3 regions of the Nocardiopsis moroccensis genome follow, and region 1 is predicted to be linked to each of the others. Evidence: riboswitches for the same ligand, from Rfam matches in the RefSeq annotation. Region 1 holds a riboswitch; each other region holds the start of a gene.
The links. Region 1 has a riboswitch for cobalamin ahead of ACUKCB_RS24735 (VWA domain-containing protein). Riboswitches for the same ligand answer to the same signal wherever they lie in the genome.
Positions count from the first base shown of each region.

Region 2: linked by a shared signal. The riboswitch ahead of ACUKCB_RS04910 (ABC transporter substrate-binding protein) and the one ahead of ACUKCB_RS24735 (VWA domain-containing protein) in region 1 are both predicted to bind cobalamin.
Region 3: linked by a shared signal. The riboswitch ahead of metE (5-methyltetrahydropteroyltriglutamate--homocysteine S-methyltransferase) and the one ahead of ACUKCB_RS24735 (VWA domain-containing protein) in region 1 are both predicted to bind cobalamin.

Region 1 covers NZ_CP199747.1:5,597,024-5,601,094, reverse strand. Annotated here, with positions in the region: gene cobM (precorrin-4 C(11)-methyltransferase) at 1-321, shown strand, start outside; gene ACUKCB_RS24745 (Uma2 family endonuclease) at 349-951, opposite strand; gene cbiE (precorrin-6y C5,15-methyltransferase (decarboxylating) subunit CbiE) at 1,154-2,386, opposite strand; cobalamin riboswitch at 2,441-2,578, shown strand; gene ACUKCB_RS24735 (VWA domain-containing protein) at 2,607-4,071, shown strand, end outside.
Region 2 covers NZ_CP199747.1:1,171,001-1,175,071, reverse strand. Annotated here, with positions in the region: gene ACUKCB_RS04915 (LamG-like jellyroll fold domain-containing protein) at 1-1,618, opposite strand, end outside; cobalamin riboswitch at 2,131-2,312, shown strand; gene ACUKCB_RS04910 (ABC transporter substrate-binding protein) at 2,338-3,384, shown strand; gene ACUKCB_RS04905 (FecCD family ABC transporter permease) at 3,393-4,071, shown strand, end outside.
Region 3 covers NZ_CP199747.1:521,099-525,169, reverse strand. Annotated here, with positions in the region: gene ACUKCB_RS02140 (DUF3558 domain-containing protein) at 1-60, shown strand, start outside; gene metE (5-methyltetrahydropteroyltriglutamate--homocysteine S-methyltransferase) at 167-2,467, opposite strand; cobalamin riboswitch at 2,608-2,837, opposite strand; gene ACUKCB_RS02130 (polysaccharide deacetylase family protein) at 3,052-4,071, shown strand, end outside.

The DNA.
Region 1 (4,071 bases):
GCCCGTTCGACGGCGATGCCGGAGAGCGAGTCGCTGAGCGCGTTCGCGGCGACCCGCGCCACGCTGGTGCTGCACCTGGCGATCCGGCGGGTGCGCGAACTCATGGCCGAGATCGAGCCCGAGTACGGCGCGGACTGCCCGGTCGTGGTCGTCTACCGGGCCAGCCAGCCGGAGGAGGCGGTGCTGCGCGGAACCGTCGCCACCATCGCCGACCTGGTGGCGGAGGCGGGGCTGCGGCAGGCCGCGGTGGTGCTGGTCGGTCGGGCGCTCGACGCCGAAGGCGGCGAGTCCTACCTGTACGACCCGGCCCGGTCCCGCTGATCCCCGCACAGGTCCGGGGCGGCCGCCTCAGCGAGTGAAGCGTTTGAGCCCGGCGGTGTCCAGGGTGACTCCGGTCCCGGGGATCGGCACGGCCTCACCGTAGGGGTGGGCGCTTCGGTCCAGGTACTGGCCACGGACAGGGCGGCTGTGCACCACCACGGCGTTGGCGTCGCGGTCCACCAACAGGTGGACGCCGATACCGGTCTCCGCGTAGGCGGCGGGCTTCCCGACACGGTCGCGGGCGTGGGTGTCGGCATCCCAGGAGGTGACCTCGACCACGGCCAGGACGCCGTCCGGTTCGGCCCACTCCCCCGCCTGGTCGAAGTGACCGATCGGAACGAGGACACCGTCGGGGCGGGCGCGACCGTTGCGGTAAGTATCGACCTTGATGCCCAGCCCGCTGGTGAGGAGGTCCAGATCGGGACGGTGGGCCATGAACTCACGCATCAGCCAGGTGAGGATCCCCGCGTGGGCTCCGTCGGTCACTTTGTGGACCCAGACCTTCCCGTTGAACATCTCCATACGAACACGGTCGGCCTCGAACGCCTGTTCCGCGAGGTGCTCGAACAGGTCGGTCCCCATGGGGAACGTCGGCATACCGGGCGGCGGGTGGTGCTCTGTGACGGTCATGTGGCCCCCTGAGCGATGCCGGTGGCGGGTGGTGACGACACGGACGCGATCTCCGGCACGAGCGTTCGGTGGCTCGTCGAGGAAGTCGCCGAGCGCGGTGGTTCGGGACCCTCCACACGGCCAGAATAACGCCGGGGAGGGAGCGCGGGCATGCCCGTGGTGGAAATTCCGGGAGCCGGGACCGACCGGCTCACTCCGAACGTCACCGGTCGGGCACGGTCAGGCACCACTGGGTGACGGTGCGGGCGGGGGTCCAGCCGGTGAAGGTGCCGATGGGCGCGGTGGTCTCCACCGCGATCCGGGTCAGCTCCCCGCCGTGGCTCCGGTAGGCGTCCGCGAGCAGCTGCTCGGTCTCCAGCGTCACCCCGTGCACCACGAGTCGGCCGCCCGTACCCAGTGCGTCCAGGCAGGTGTCGAGCACGCCCGGCCGGGTGGCGCCGCCGCCGACGAACACCGCGTCGGGGGCGCCCAGCCCGGCCAGCGCGTCCGGGGCCCGGCCGGTGACCACGCGCAGACCCGGGACGCCGAGCCGCCCGGCGTTGCGCCCGATCCGATCGGCGCGCCCGGTGTCGGCCTCCACCGCCGTGGCCGTGCACGAGGGGTGGGCGCGCATCCACTCGATACCGACCGAGCCCGCGCCCGCCCCGACGTCCCACAGGTGCTGGCCCGGTGCGGGCGCCAGCCGGGCCAGGGCACAGGCGCGCAGGTCCCGCTTGGTCAACTGCCCGTCGTGCTCGAAGGCCTCGTCGGGCAGTCCGGCGACCAGCCCGTACCCCGCCGGTCCGGCGAGTTCCACCGCCAGTACGTGCAGTGCGGGGACCTCCTCGGGCGGTGCGCCGAGCCAGTCGTGGGCCGTGCTCTCCAGCCGTGACTCCGCGGCCGACCCCAGGTCGCCGAGGACGGTCATCCGGCTGGCCCCGTAGCCCGCACCGGCCAGCAGGGCGGCGACCGTCCCGGGTGTGTCGGCGCCGGAGGAGAGCACCAGGACGCGGTGGCCGGGCGCCAGTTCACGCATCAGCAGTCGCGGATCGCGCCCGACCAGGGTCAGCACCGAGCACCCCTGCGCCGGCCAGCCCATCCGGGCGCGGGCCAGGGACACCGAGGAGACGGCGGGTTCGACGTGCACCGCGTCCGCGCCGAGTAGTTCGACCAGGGTGCCGCCGATCCCCGACACCAGGGGGTCACCGGAGGCCAGCGCGACGACGGCGCGGCCTTCGAGGCAGGAGAGCAGTCCCGGTAGGCCCTCGCGCAACGGGGAGGGCCAGGCGCGGCGTTCCTGGCCGGGCACGTCCGGCAGCATGGCCAGGTGCCGGCGCCCGCCCAGTACCGTGTCGGCCGCCAGAACCAGCTCGCGCAGCCTCTCGGGCACGCCCTGCCAGCCGTCGGCGCCGACGCCGACGACGGTGATTCGGGGAGGGGACGTCTCGACCTTCATGGGCAGGACGCTATCGTGGCGGCCGAAGGTGTGAGGTGCCCCGGCTGCCCAACCATCGGAAACGGTGGGGACGGTGCCCGGGGAGAATCTGGGAAGCCCGGTGAGATTCCGGCACAGGCCCGCTGCGGTGAGCCGAGCCTCCGGACAGGAGGACTCGGTAAGTCCGAAGACCGGCCCCGCACCCGCCCATGACCGATGGCGAAACGAGCGGGAGCCTCACATGCCATTGCGGACGTCCCACTACCCCTTCTCCGCGATCGTCGGCTGCGACGCCGACCCACTCGACGACCTGGGCCTGGCGCTCGTGCTGGCCAGCGTCTCCCCGGAGATCGGCGGTGTCCTGGTCCGTGGCCAGAAGGGCACCGCCAAGTCCACCGCGGTCCGGGCCCTGGCCTCCCTGCTGCCGCCGGTCGAGGTCTACCGGAGCGACCGTTTCTCCGTGGACCCCGCCGACCCCGCGCAGGAGTCACCGGACGGCCCCTTCCCGGCGGGCACGGCCGTGGAGAGCCGCCCGGTGCGCCTGGTCGAACTCCCGGTCGGCGCCACCGAGGACCGTGTCCTGGGCTCCCTGCACCTGGAGCAGGCGCTCACGCACGGCCAGGTCGCCTACGAACCGGGGCTGCTGGCGCGGAGCCACCGCGGCCTCCTCTACGTCGACGAGGTCAACCTGCTCCACGACCACCTGGTCGACCTCCTCCTGGACGCCGCCGCGACCGGCCGGGTGACCGTGGAGCGGGACGGGTTCTCGGTGGAGCACGCCGCCCGGTTCCTGCTCATCGGCACGATGAACCCCGAGGAGGGCGAGCTGCGCCCGCAGCTGCTGGACCGGTTCGGGCTGACCGTCGAGGTGGCCGCGCCCGCCGACCCGGCCGCCCGGGTCGAGGTGGTCCGCAGACGGATGGCCTACGACTCCGACGCCGCCGCGTTCGCGGAACGCTACGGCGCCTCCGAGAAGGCCCTGGCCGAGCGGATCGCGGCGGCCCGGGAGACCGTCCGGCACGCCCGCCTGTCCAACGCCGCGCTGTTGAAGATCGCGCAGGTGTGCGCGGCGTTCGAGGTGGACGGCCTGCGCGCCGACATCGTGACCGCGCGCACGGCCCTGGCACACGCCGCCTGGGAGGGGCGGACCTCGGTCACCCGGGCCGACATCCGCCGCGCCGCCCTGCTGGCCCTGCCGCACCGGCGCCGACGGAACCCGTTCGACGCACCGGGGCTGGACGAGGAGCTCCTGGACCGGATCCTGGGCGACGAGGAGCCGCCGCCGGACGACCCGGAACCACCGGGCGGCTCCGACGGCCCCGAGGACTCCGACGACCCCACCCCCGGCCGGGACGGCGGGCCCGAGGAGGACGGCGCCCCGGCCACCGACGGTCCGGAGGCGGATCCCGCCCAGGGCCCGGACCCGGGTCCCGACCAACCGGACCAGCCACCCGAACAGCCCCGGGGCCCGGAGGACTCCCAGGCCCCGGCCCGGGAACCAGAAGAAACCGAGGAGGCCGAGGGCGACGGTTCCCGGCCCGCGCCGGGCACCACGGTCGGGGCGAGCACCCCCTACCGCCCCCGAACGTTCACCGCCCGGGGCACCGGGATCGGTGCGGACGGCCGGCGCAGCCGCGCCCTCGGCACCCGGGGCCGCCGGATCGGGGCCGAACCTCCCGGCGGGGGCTCGGGGAGCTCGCTCCACC
Region 2 (4,071 bases), 1.8 Mb from region 1:
CCACGTCATCCAGGCGTTCGCCGTCCACCCACCACGCGAAGCGGGTCTTGACCTTCTGCCGGTTGGCGGAGGTGGAGTCGCGGTCGCGCACGTAGGCGGTGAAGGTGGGGCGGGTCTCGTTGATCAGCCGGGGGTCGTCGGGGTCGGTGGAGCAAGGGCCGCCGTGGGAGTCCGACACCTGGGTGGGGACCTCAGGAGGGTTGTTGTAGTCCACCTGCAGGGTGGGGTTGGAGGCGAAGCGGCGCCAGTCCCAGTTGCTGCTCGAACGGGTCTCGTTGCCGCGCAGCCCGACCGTCGTGGTCGCGTGCCCGGCGTCACGGCTCCACACGTACCCGTCGGTGGCGTTGAACTCCACCGTCGGGGAGGCTCCGCCGGGGCAGTTGGAGCGTCCGGCGTTGATGGTGCGGGTGTCGAGCCTGGTGTTCCAGAACGAGGACGGGTTCTGGGAGTTCCAGGTGGTGTTGGAGGTGATGGCGTTGGTACGCCACAACTGCACCTGGGCGTTGGTGCACCCGTAGGCGTGGGTGACCTTGGCTCGGAAGGTGGCCCGGGTGATGTCAGCGTCGCGGGTGCGCGAGTCGATGCTGAACCGCCAGAACGCCCGCTTGGTGCTGGCCTCGTTCGGTTCGTAGCCCACGCCGGGGGTGTGCGAGGTGGAGTAGTTCCAGTACGACTGGGTGGGGTAGTTGCGGTTGACGTAGGTGCGCCCGACCCGGCTGACCGCCACCGAGGGGTCGATGTAGACCGGGTACTGGGTGGCCTCGTCGGTGAGCATCGCCGTGTCCGGGACCAGGCGGATGCTGTCCGGGGCCAGATCGACGTCCAGCAGCGCGGTGCGGGCACCGGTCGGTGCCATGACCGTGGCGTCCTCGGCCATGTCCTGTTCGCCCGAGGAGTCCCACATGGCCGGGGCGAGGGCGCTGAACACGCTCTCCTGGCCGCGGTCGCCGATGGCGTCCAGGTTGCCGTGCTCACCGAGCCGCATGGTCACGCCTTCGGTGGCCAAGCCGAGCTCCAGGTCGGCCAGCATCTCGTGCCGTGCCGCCTCCGGGGTGTGTACCACCAGCACCTGGCCGAAGCCGTCGACCCCCGCGGTCAGCACCAGGTCCACGCCGGGCAGGACGTCCGGGTAGGTGGCCTTGTCGGCCTCCAGTACCGGTGCGGGCAGGTCCTCGTGCCAGCCCAGCTCCACCGAGTTGGACCCCAGCCCGATGCTCGCCAACGCCATGTCGCCGCCGCCGGAGAAGGCGATGTCCGCGGCCGCCGCCCTGGGGCGCACCCTGCCGTCGGAGTCCGTCACCAGGTCGGTGTCGACCGGGGTCCACCCGCTGCCGTCGCGCACCCGGACTGGGTGTGCGTTCTGCTCCATCGTGAAGCTGCCGTCGGGGTTGGCCAGATGGCGTGTGGTCTCGGTAGTGGCTCCGGCGATCTCCACCGGCTCACCGGTCTCGCCGGCCCGGGTGACGGCGGCCTGCTCGAAGAGCTCCGCGGTGGAGGCTGAACCCTCCTGAGGGGACGAGCCGGGTTCCTCCTGCGCGTGCGCGGTCGAGTGGAGGAAGGGGGTGAGCAACGCGGCTGACAGGGCGGCAGCGGTCACTGCTCGCACGGCGCGGGGCATGGCGGTGTGCTCTCTAGGCCCAGGTATGGGGGATGGCCGAGCTTGTGGGGTGCGCCCCGGTTGCGGGGCGGCCTCGACCGGTTCCTGAAACCGAGAAGGAAGTTAACAGGACAAAGCGAACACGGAACCCGTGACCCACTTCACTCAAGGCACCAGAATTCCCTTGGCCTGCACCCTCCTCCTCAATTCTCCCAAAATATGCACTTGTGGCCGAGATCGGACAACCAATCAAGGTTTGAACCTAATGATCCGGAGATCTCGGGTTCACCTCCTGTCGGGCGCGGCACGGAACCACAGGCCAGGGCCTCGAACTCCTCTGACCCGGTGGTGCCCCGCGTTCACGATCCCGGGGCGGGTCCGGGTCGGAACCGGCCTCGCCGCGCCAGGAGCCCGGTCACGTCATCCACGCACCCGCTCCCGCTGCCGATCCAGGGGCCCGACGGCAAGCGGGAGCGGGCTTCCCCGGGGAAACCCCGGTGTACTACCGTGATCCGTTGATTACCGACACAAGTTCATTTCGTCGACGTCGCAGTGCACGGGAAGCCGGTGGGAATCCGGCGCGGTCCTCGCCACTGTGACCGGAGGGCGCCTCCCACACACCACTGGACCCGCACGGGTCCGGGAAGGGGGGAGGTGCGGGGCGCAAGCGCCCGACTCCGGGAGCCAGGAGACCGGCTGCGACCGTCCGCGTCATCAAACCACGAAGGATGGTTTGTTCGATGAAGCCCACCGACGCACGGGCGGCCCTGGGCCGTGCCCGTTCCGCCGCCGTCCTCGCCCTGCTGCTGGCCGCGACCGCCTGCGGCGGGTCACCCTCCTCCCCCGCCCCGGAAACCGCCGGGGAGACGATCCGCAACTGCGACGTCGACGTGGCCGCGGCAGAGCCACCGGAGCGGGTGTTCGCCGCCTACCAGCCCGCTATCGAGACCGCCCACGCGCTGGGCATCAGCGACCGCCTGGTCGGAACGGCGTTCCTGGACGCCGAGGTGATGGACGAACACGCCGCCGCCCAGGCCGAGCAGGAGTACTACCCGAACCTGCCCAGCCTGGAGGAACTGCTCAGCCACGAGCCCGACTTCGTGCTCTCCGGATTCAACGGCGTGTTCACCGACGAGAGCCTGGGGACCCGGGCCTCCCTGCGCGAACTGGGCGTCGAGAGCTGGATCCTGTCCCCGCTGTGCCCGAGCGAGGACGGCCGCACCGACGAGACCATCGACCCCGCCACGGTGACGATGGACAACGTCTACGCCGACCTGCGCGACCTGGGAACCCTCTTCGACGAACAGGAGCGCGCCGAACGGGTCATCGCCGACATGGAGGCCACCGTGGAGGAGGTCGCCCAGACCCTGGACGGCCGCGTGGCGGAGGAGGACCGGCCCACCGTGATGATCGGTCGGCCCAGCGACCAGGGGTTCCGGGTCGCCGGCGGGCCGGACTTCTCCACCGAGATCATCGACCTGGCGGGCGGGGTCAACGCCTTCGCCGACCTCGACGGCAGGCGCAACCACGACGTCGCCACCGAGGACGTGATCGCGCGCGACCCCGACTTCATCCTGGTCGACGTGTGCTGTGACGCGCGGATGACCTCCGCCGACGCCGCCGACCAGATCGAGCAGATCATGGACGACCCCGCGCTGGCCAACCTGACCGCGGTCACCGAGGGCCGGGTCGAGGGGTTCACCTTCGCCGACCGCTCCGCGGGCGTACGCAGCGCGGACGCGGTGGCCAAGGTCGCCGGGACCATCCATTCCGACCTGTTCGGGTAGGCCGGGCGATGGCCGACCGTGTGGCCGAAAGGCCCCTGTCCCCCGCCCCCGCCGAACCACACCGGAAACCGCGGCCCCCGTCCGGCGGCTCCGGGCTGCTCAGCGGTCCTTGGGGCCGAAGCGTCGGGCTGGTGGCGGCGCTGCTGGTACTCGCCGGGGCCCTGTTGGCGTCGGTACTGGTCGGCTACCAGCAGCTGTCCGTGGCCGACGTGTATGCCGCCTACGCCGGTTTCACCGGTTCCGACACCGACCTGGTCGTGCGGCACCTGCGGGTGCCGCGCACCCTCGCCGGGCTGGCCGTCGGAGCGGCCCTGGGCGTGTCCGGGGTCCTGGTGCAGGGGGTGACCCGCAACCCCCTCGGTGACCCGGGCATCCTCGGCATCAACGCGGGGGCGGCCCTGGCCGCGGTCCTCGCGATCAGCGTGCTCGGGGTGTCGGCACTGCTGGGCTACGTCGCCTTCGCCTTCCTGGGCGCGGCGGTGGCCGCCTGCGCGGTCTACGCCGTCGGGTCGCTGGGCCCGGACGGGGCCGGCCCGGTCAGGCTCGCGCTCGCCGGCGCCGCGATCTCGGCCCTGCTGGGGTCGCTGACCTCGGCGATCATCCTGCGCGACCGTGCGAGCCTGGACGAGTACCGGTTCTGGGTGGTGGGTTCCCTGGCCGGGGCCGACGGTGCTGCGCTGCTCCAGG
Region 3 (4,071 bases), 1.1 Mb from region 1:
GACATCGAGGGCATCATGGTCAACGCCGCCACCGAGGCGATGAACCTGGTCGGCACCTGACCCGGGTCCGGGCCGGACTCCGGTCGGGACACCGAAGGGGGGCCGCGGCTGTCGCGGCCCCCCTTCCGCCGTTCCTCCCCCGTCAGCCCCCGCCGGGGGCCACGGGTCAGCCCCCGGTCGGCGTCCGGGCGCCGATCTCGGCGCGGACCCGGCGGGCCGCCTCCACCATGTTGCGCAGGGCCTGCTCGGCCTCGGCGTAACCGCGGGTCTTCAGACCGCAGTCCGGGTTGACCCACAGGTTCCCGGCCTCCACGTGCCGCACCGCCAGCCGCAGCGAGGCCTCGATCTCCTCCACCGAGGGCACCCGCGGCGAGTGGATGTCGTACACGCCCGGGCCGATCCCCCGCCGGTAGCCGCGCCGGCCCAGGGCCGCCACGAGTTCCATCCGCGAACGGGCCGCCTCGACGCTGGTGACGTCGGCGTCCAGCGCCTCGATGCCGCCGACGATCTGGTTGAACTCCGAGTAGCACATGTGGGTGTGGACGGTCGTGGTCGGTGCGACCCCGGAGGTGGCCAGGCGGAACGAACGCACCGCCCAGTCCAGGTACTCCTGCCGCCGTTCCTCCCGAAGCGGCAGCAGTTCCCGCAGGGCCGCCTCGTCCACCTGGATGTGGCGGATGCCCGCCCTCTCCAGATCAGCGACCTCGTCGCGCAGGGCCAGGCCGACCTGGAGGGCGGTCTCGCCCAGCGGCTGGTCGGTCCGGACGAACGACCAGGCGAGCATGGTGACCGGTCCCGTCAGCATGCCCTTGACCGGCTTGTCGGTGCGCGACTGGGCGTAGGTGATCCACTCGACCGTCATCGGCTCGGGGCGCGAGACGTCACCGAACAGGATCGGGGGACGTACGCAGCGCGAACCGTAGGACTGCACCCACCCGTTCCGGGTGGCGGCGTAGCCCTCCAACTGCTCCGCGAAGTACTGGACCATGTCGTTGCGCTCGGGCTCGCCGTGGACGAGGACGTCCAGGCCGATCTCCTCCTGAAGCGCGATGACGCGGTCGATCTCCGCGCGGAGGATCCGCTTGTACTCCTCGGTGGGCAGCTCGCCCCGACGGTGCGCGGCACGCGCGCGGCGCAGCTCGGGGGTCTGCGGGAAGGAACCGATGGTGGTCGTGGTGAGCGCGGTGTCGGTGGGGGCGCCCCGCTCCTCGGGACGCTCGTAGGCATCCGGGCCCAGAGCGTCCAGGCGGGCGCGCACCCGGGCGTCGGTGAAGGACGGGGGCCGGGTCCCGACCGCGTCGAAACCGGTGTCCGCACCCTCGGACAGGACGCGGCCGAGCAGGGCCACCTCCTCGGCCTTCTGCCTGGCGAAGGCCAGCGCACCGCGCAACTCGGGAGCGAGGGCGGTCTCGGCGTCCAGGTCGATGGGGACATGGAGCAGCGAGCAGGAGGTACTCACGGTGAGCTCGTCGGTGAGGGCGAGCAGGGTACCGAGTTCGGCCACGGCGGCGGGCAGGTCCGTGCGCCAGACGTTGCGGCCGTCCACGACGCCCGCGACCAGCCGGGTGGCACCCAGGCCGGAGACCGCGGCCAGGTCCTCGACGCCCTCCGGGTCGGTGACCAGGTCGAGGCCGACCGCCTCCACCGGGGAGTTCTTGAGCACACGCAGGGCGGCGGCGCCGATGGAGCCGAAGTAGGTGGAGACCAGGAGCGCGGGGCGCTCGGTGAGAGACCCCAACCGCTGGTAGACGCGTTCCAGGTGGCCGACGGCGGCGCGGCCCTCGTCGGTGGCCAGGATCGGCTCGTCGAGCTGGACCTCGGTGGCGCCCGCCTCCTCGAGGTCGCCCAGAAGCTTGGCATAGGCGTCCAGGAGCTGGTCGAGCAGCTCGATCGGTTCCCAGCCCTCGGGAGCGTCGTCGGCGGCCTTGGCCAGCAGGAGGAAGGTGAGCGGGCCGAGCAGCACGGGGCGGGTCCGGAAACCGGCCTCGGAGGCCTCGCGGAACTCCGCGACGGGTTTGTCACCGACCAGGCGCGGCCGGGTGCTCGGGGACAGCTCCGGAACCAGGTAGTGGTAGTTGGTGTCGAACCACTTGGTCATCTCCAGGGGCGGTGCGCCCTGCTCGCCGCGGGCGAGCGCGAAGTAGCGGCGCAACTGCTCGTCCCGGTCCCCGGCCTGGGCCGGGGAGGGGAAGCGGGAGGGGACCAGGTCGAACAGGACCGCCGTGTCCAGCACGTGGTCGTAGGGGGAGAACGTGTTGGACGGGAGGTCGTCCACGCCCGCCTCCCGCAGTTGGGCGTAGACGCCCCTGCGGAGTTCGGAGGCGACGGCGTCGAATTCCCGGGCGGTGGTGTCGCCCTTCCAATAGGACTCACTGGCGCGCTTGAGCTCACGGTCGGGGCCGATGCGCGGGTAGCCGTGCACCGTGGAACGCACGGTGGTCCTGGGAGCCCCCGGGGTCGTGGTCATGAAGCTTCTCTCCCTCGTCGAAAGCCGGGTACCGGCCGCGAGGCGAGCGAGGACGCGGACATGCCGGAGAACGCTTTCTCAGCGCACGGCCGTCTCCGCCCTCGGCCCTCCCTCGGGGCACGGGACCACCGGCGGCACGGGTGCGCCGCCGGGCGGAGGCAGGTCTTCGGACTCGTGGGCGCTTCCGGCGTGAGGGCCGGTTCTCCTAGCAGTCGCCGCTTCCCAGTTCCCGACCTTTCCGGTCGGTTCACCAGTGCTTATGGCGACGGTCGTTCCCACTCACCGCTGCGGGGCAGTCCCGGAGTCGCACCGGGTTCCCTCTTTCGACACGCACCACCCGCCCCGGAGGGCCTCCGAGGTGGAAAGGATGGAGCGTGTACCTTCCACTCCTGCAAGTATAGGAGCGCCCCTCCGCCCCTGACCCCGGCGCGGCCCTCGCCCGCACGAGACGAACCCCCGCCGTGTGCTCGGCATCACAACCGACATCAGCGTTACGTGGGAGAGCGCGCCCCCGCCTCCCCCGCGAACGTTCGTCTGACGATGAACGTGGAGAACCCCAGGTGAAGCAGCAAGACCGTCCGACCATGTCCCCCGACCGGCCCCTACTCACGGTCGCGTTCGCGATGGTCGTCCTACTGGGACTGGTGTTGTCGGCGGCCAGGCCCCCGGGCCTGATCGAGGACACCGCCGAGACCCAGAGGACGGCCGGGCAGCCCGAGGAGGACGTGCGCCTCCCCGCCACCGGCGAACCCGACGAACTGACCGTCGTGGACCCCGCCGCGCTCCCCGGACTCACCGAGACCGAGATCGCCTACGAGGGCGGGAGCGAGGTCGCAGTCAGCTACCCGGCGATCCCCAACGCCGAACCCCTGGCGGACTTCCTGGACCGCACCCTGACCGCCCAGGCGCACGCCTTCGAGGCCGCGAACCCCGGTGCGCGCTCGTTCGTCGGCGAGTGGGGGCTGACCGCGGCGGAAGGCGGGATCGTGGGGGTCCGGATGACCACCACCGAAACCGACTCCGAGGAGACCCGCGAGGGCCACAGCACCTACTGGTACGAGACCGGCAAGGGCGCGGTCCACGGCTCCAGCCGTCTGCTCGCCGGACAGCAGGAGCTGGCCGAACTCAACGACCGGGTGCGCGAGGCCGTGTCGGACACCGCCGCCGCACCCGCCGCCCTGCACCCGATCAGCTCCCTGTACGACTCCGTGGGGTTCAACCCCGACGGAGACCTGGTGGTGGAGTTCGACTCCGGACAGGTCGCCCCCGCCTCCGAGGGCCGTGTCCACGCCGTGATCGACCGGGACGAGGCCCAGGACCTGCTCTCCGACCTCGGGCTGCGCGTGCGCGAGGCCGCGACCACGGGCGTACGCGAGTTCTCGGTGGCCGAGGCCCCCGAGGCGGACAAGGACGGTTCCGAGGCAGCAGCGCCCGGCGTACTGCCCCCGCGCGAGGACTCCGTCGACTGTGCCGACCCCGACACCAGGTGCGTGGCGCTGACCTACGACGACGGCCCCGGCGGACGGACCCCCGAACTGCTGGACGCCCTGGCCGAGCACGACGCCCGGGCCACCTTCTTCGTCACCGGGCACCCGGTCATGGAG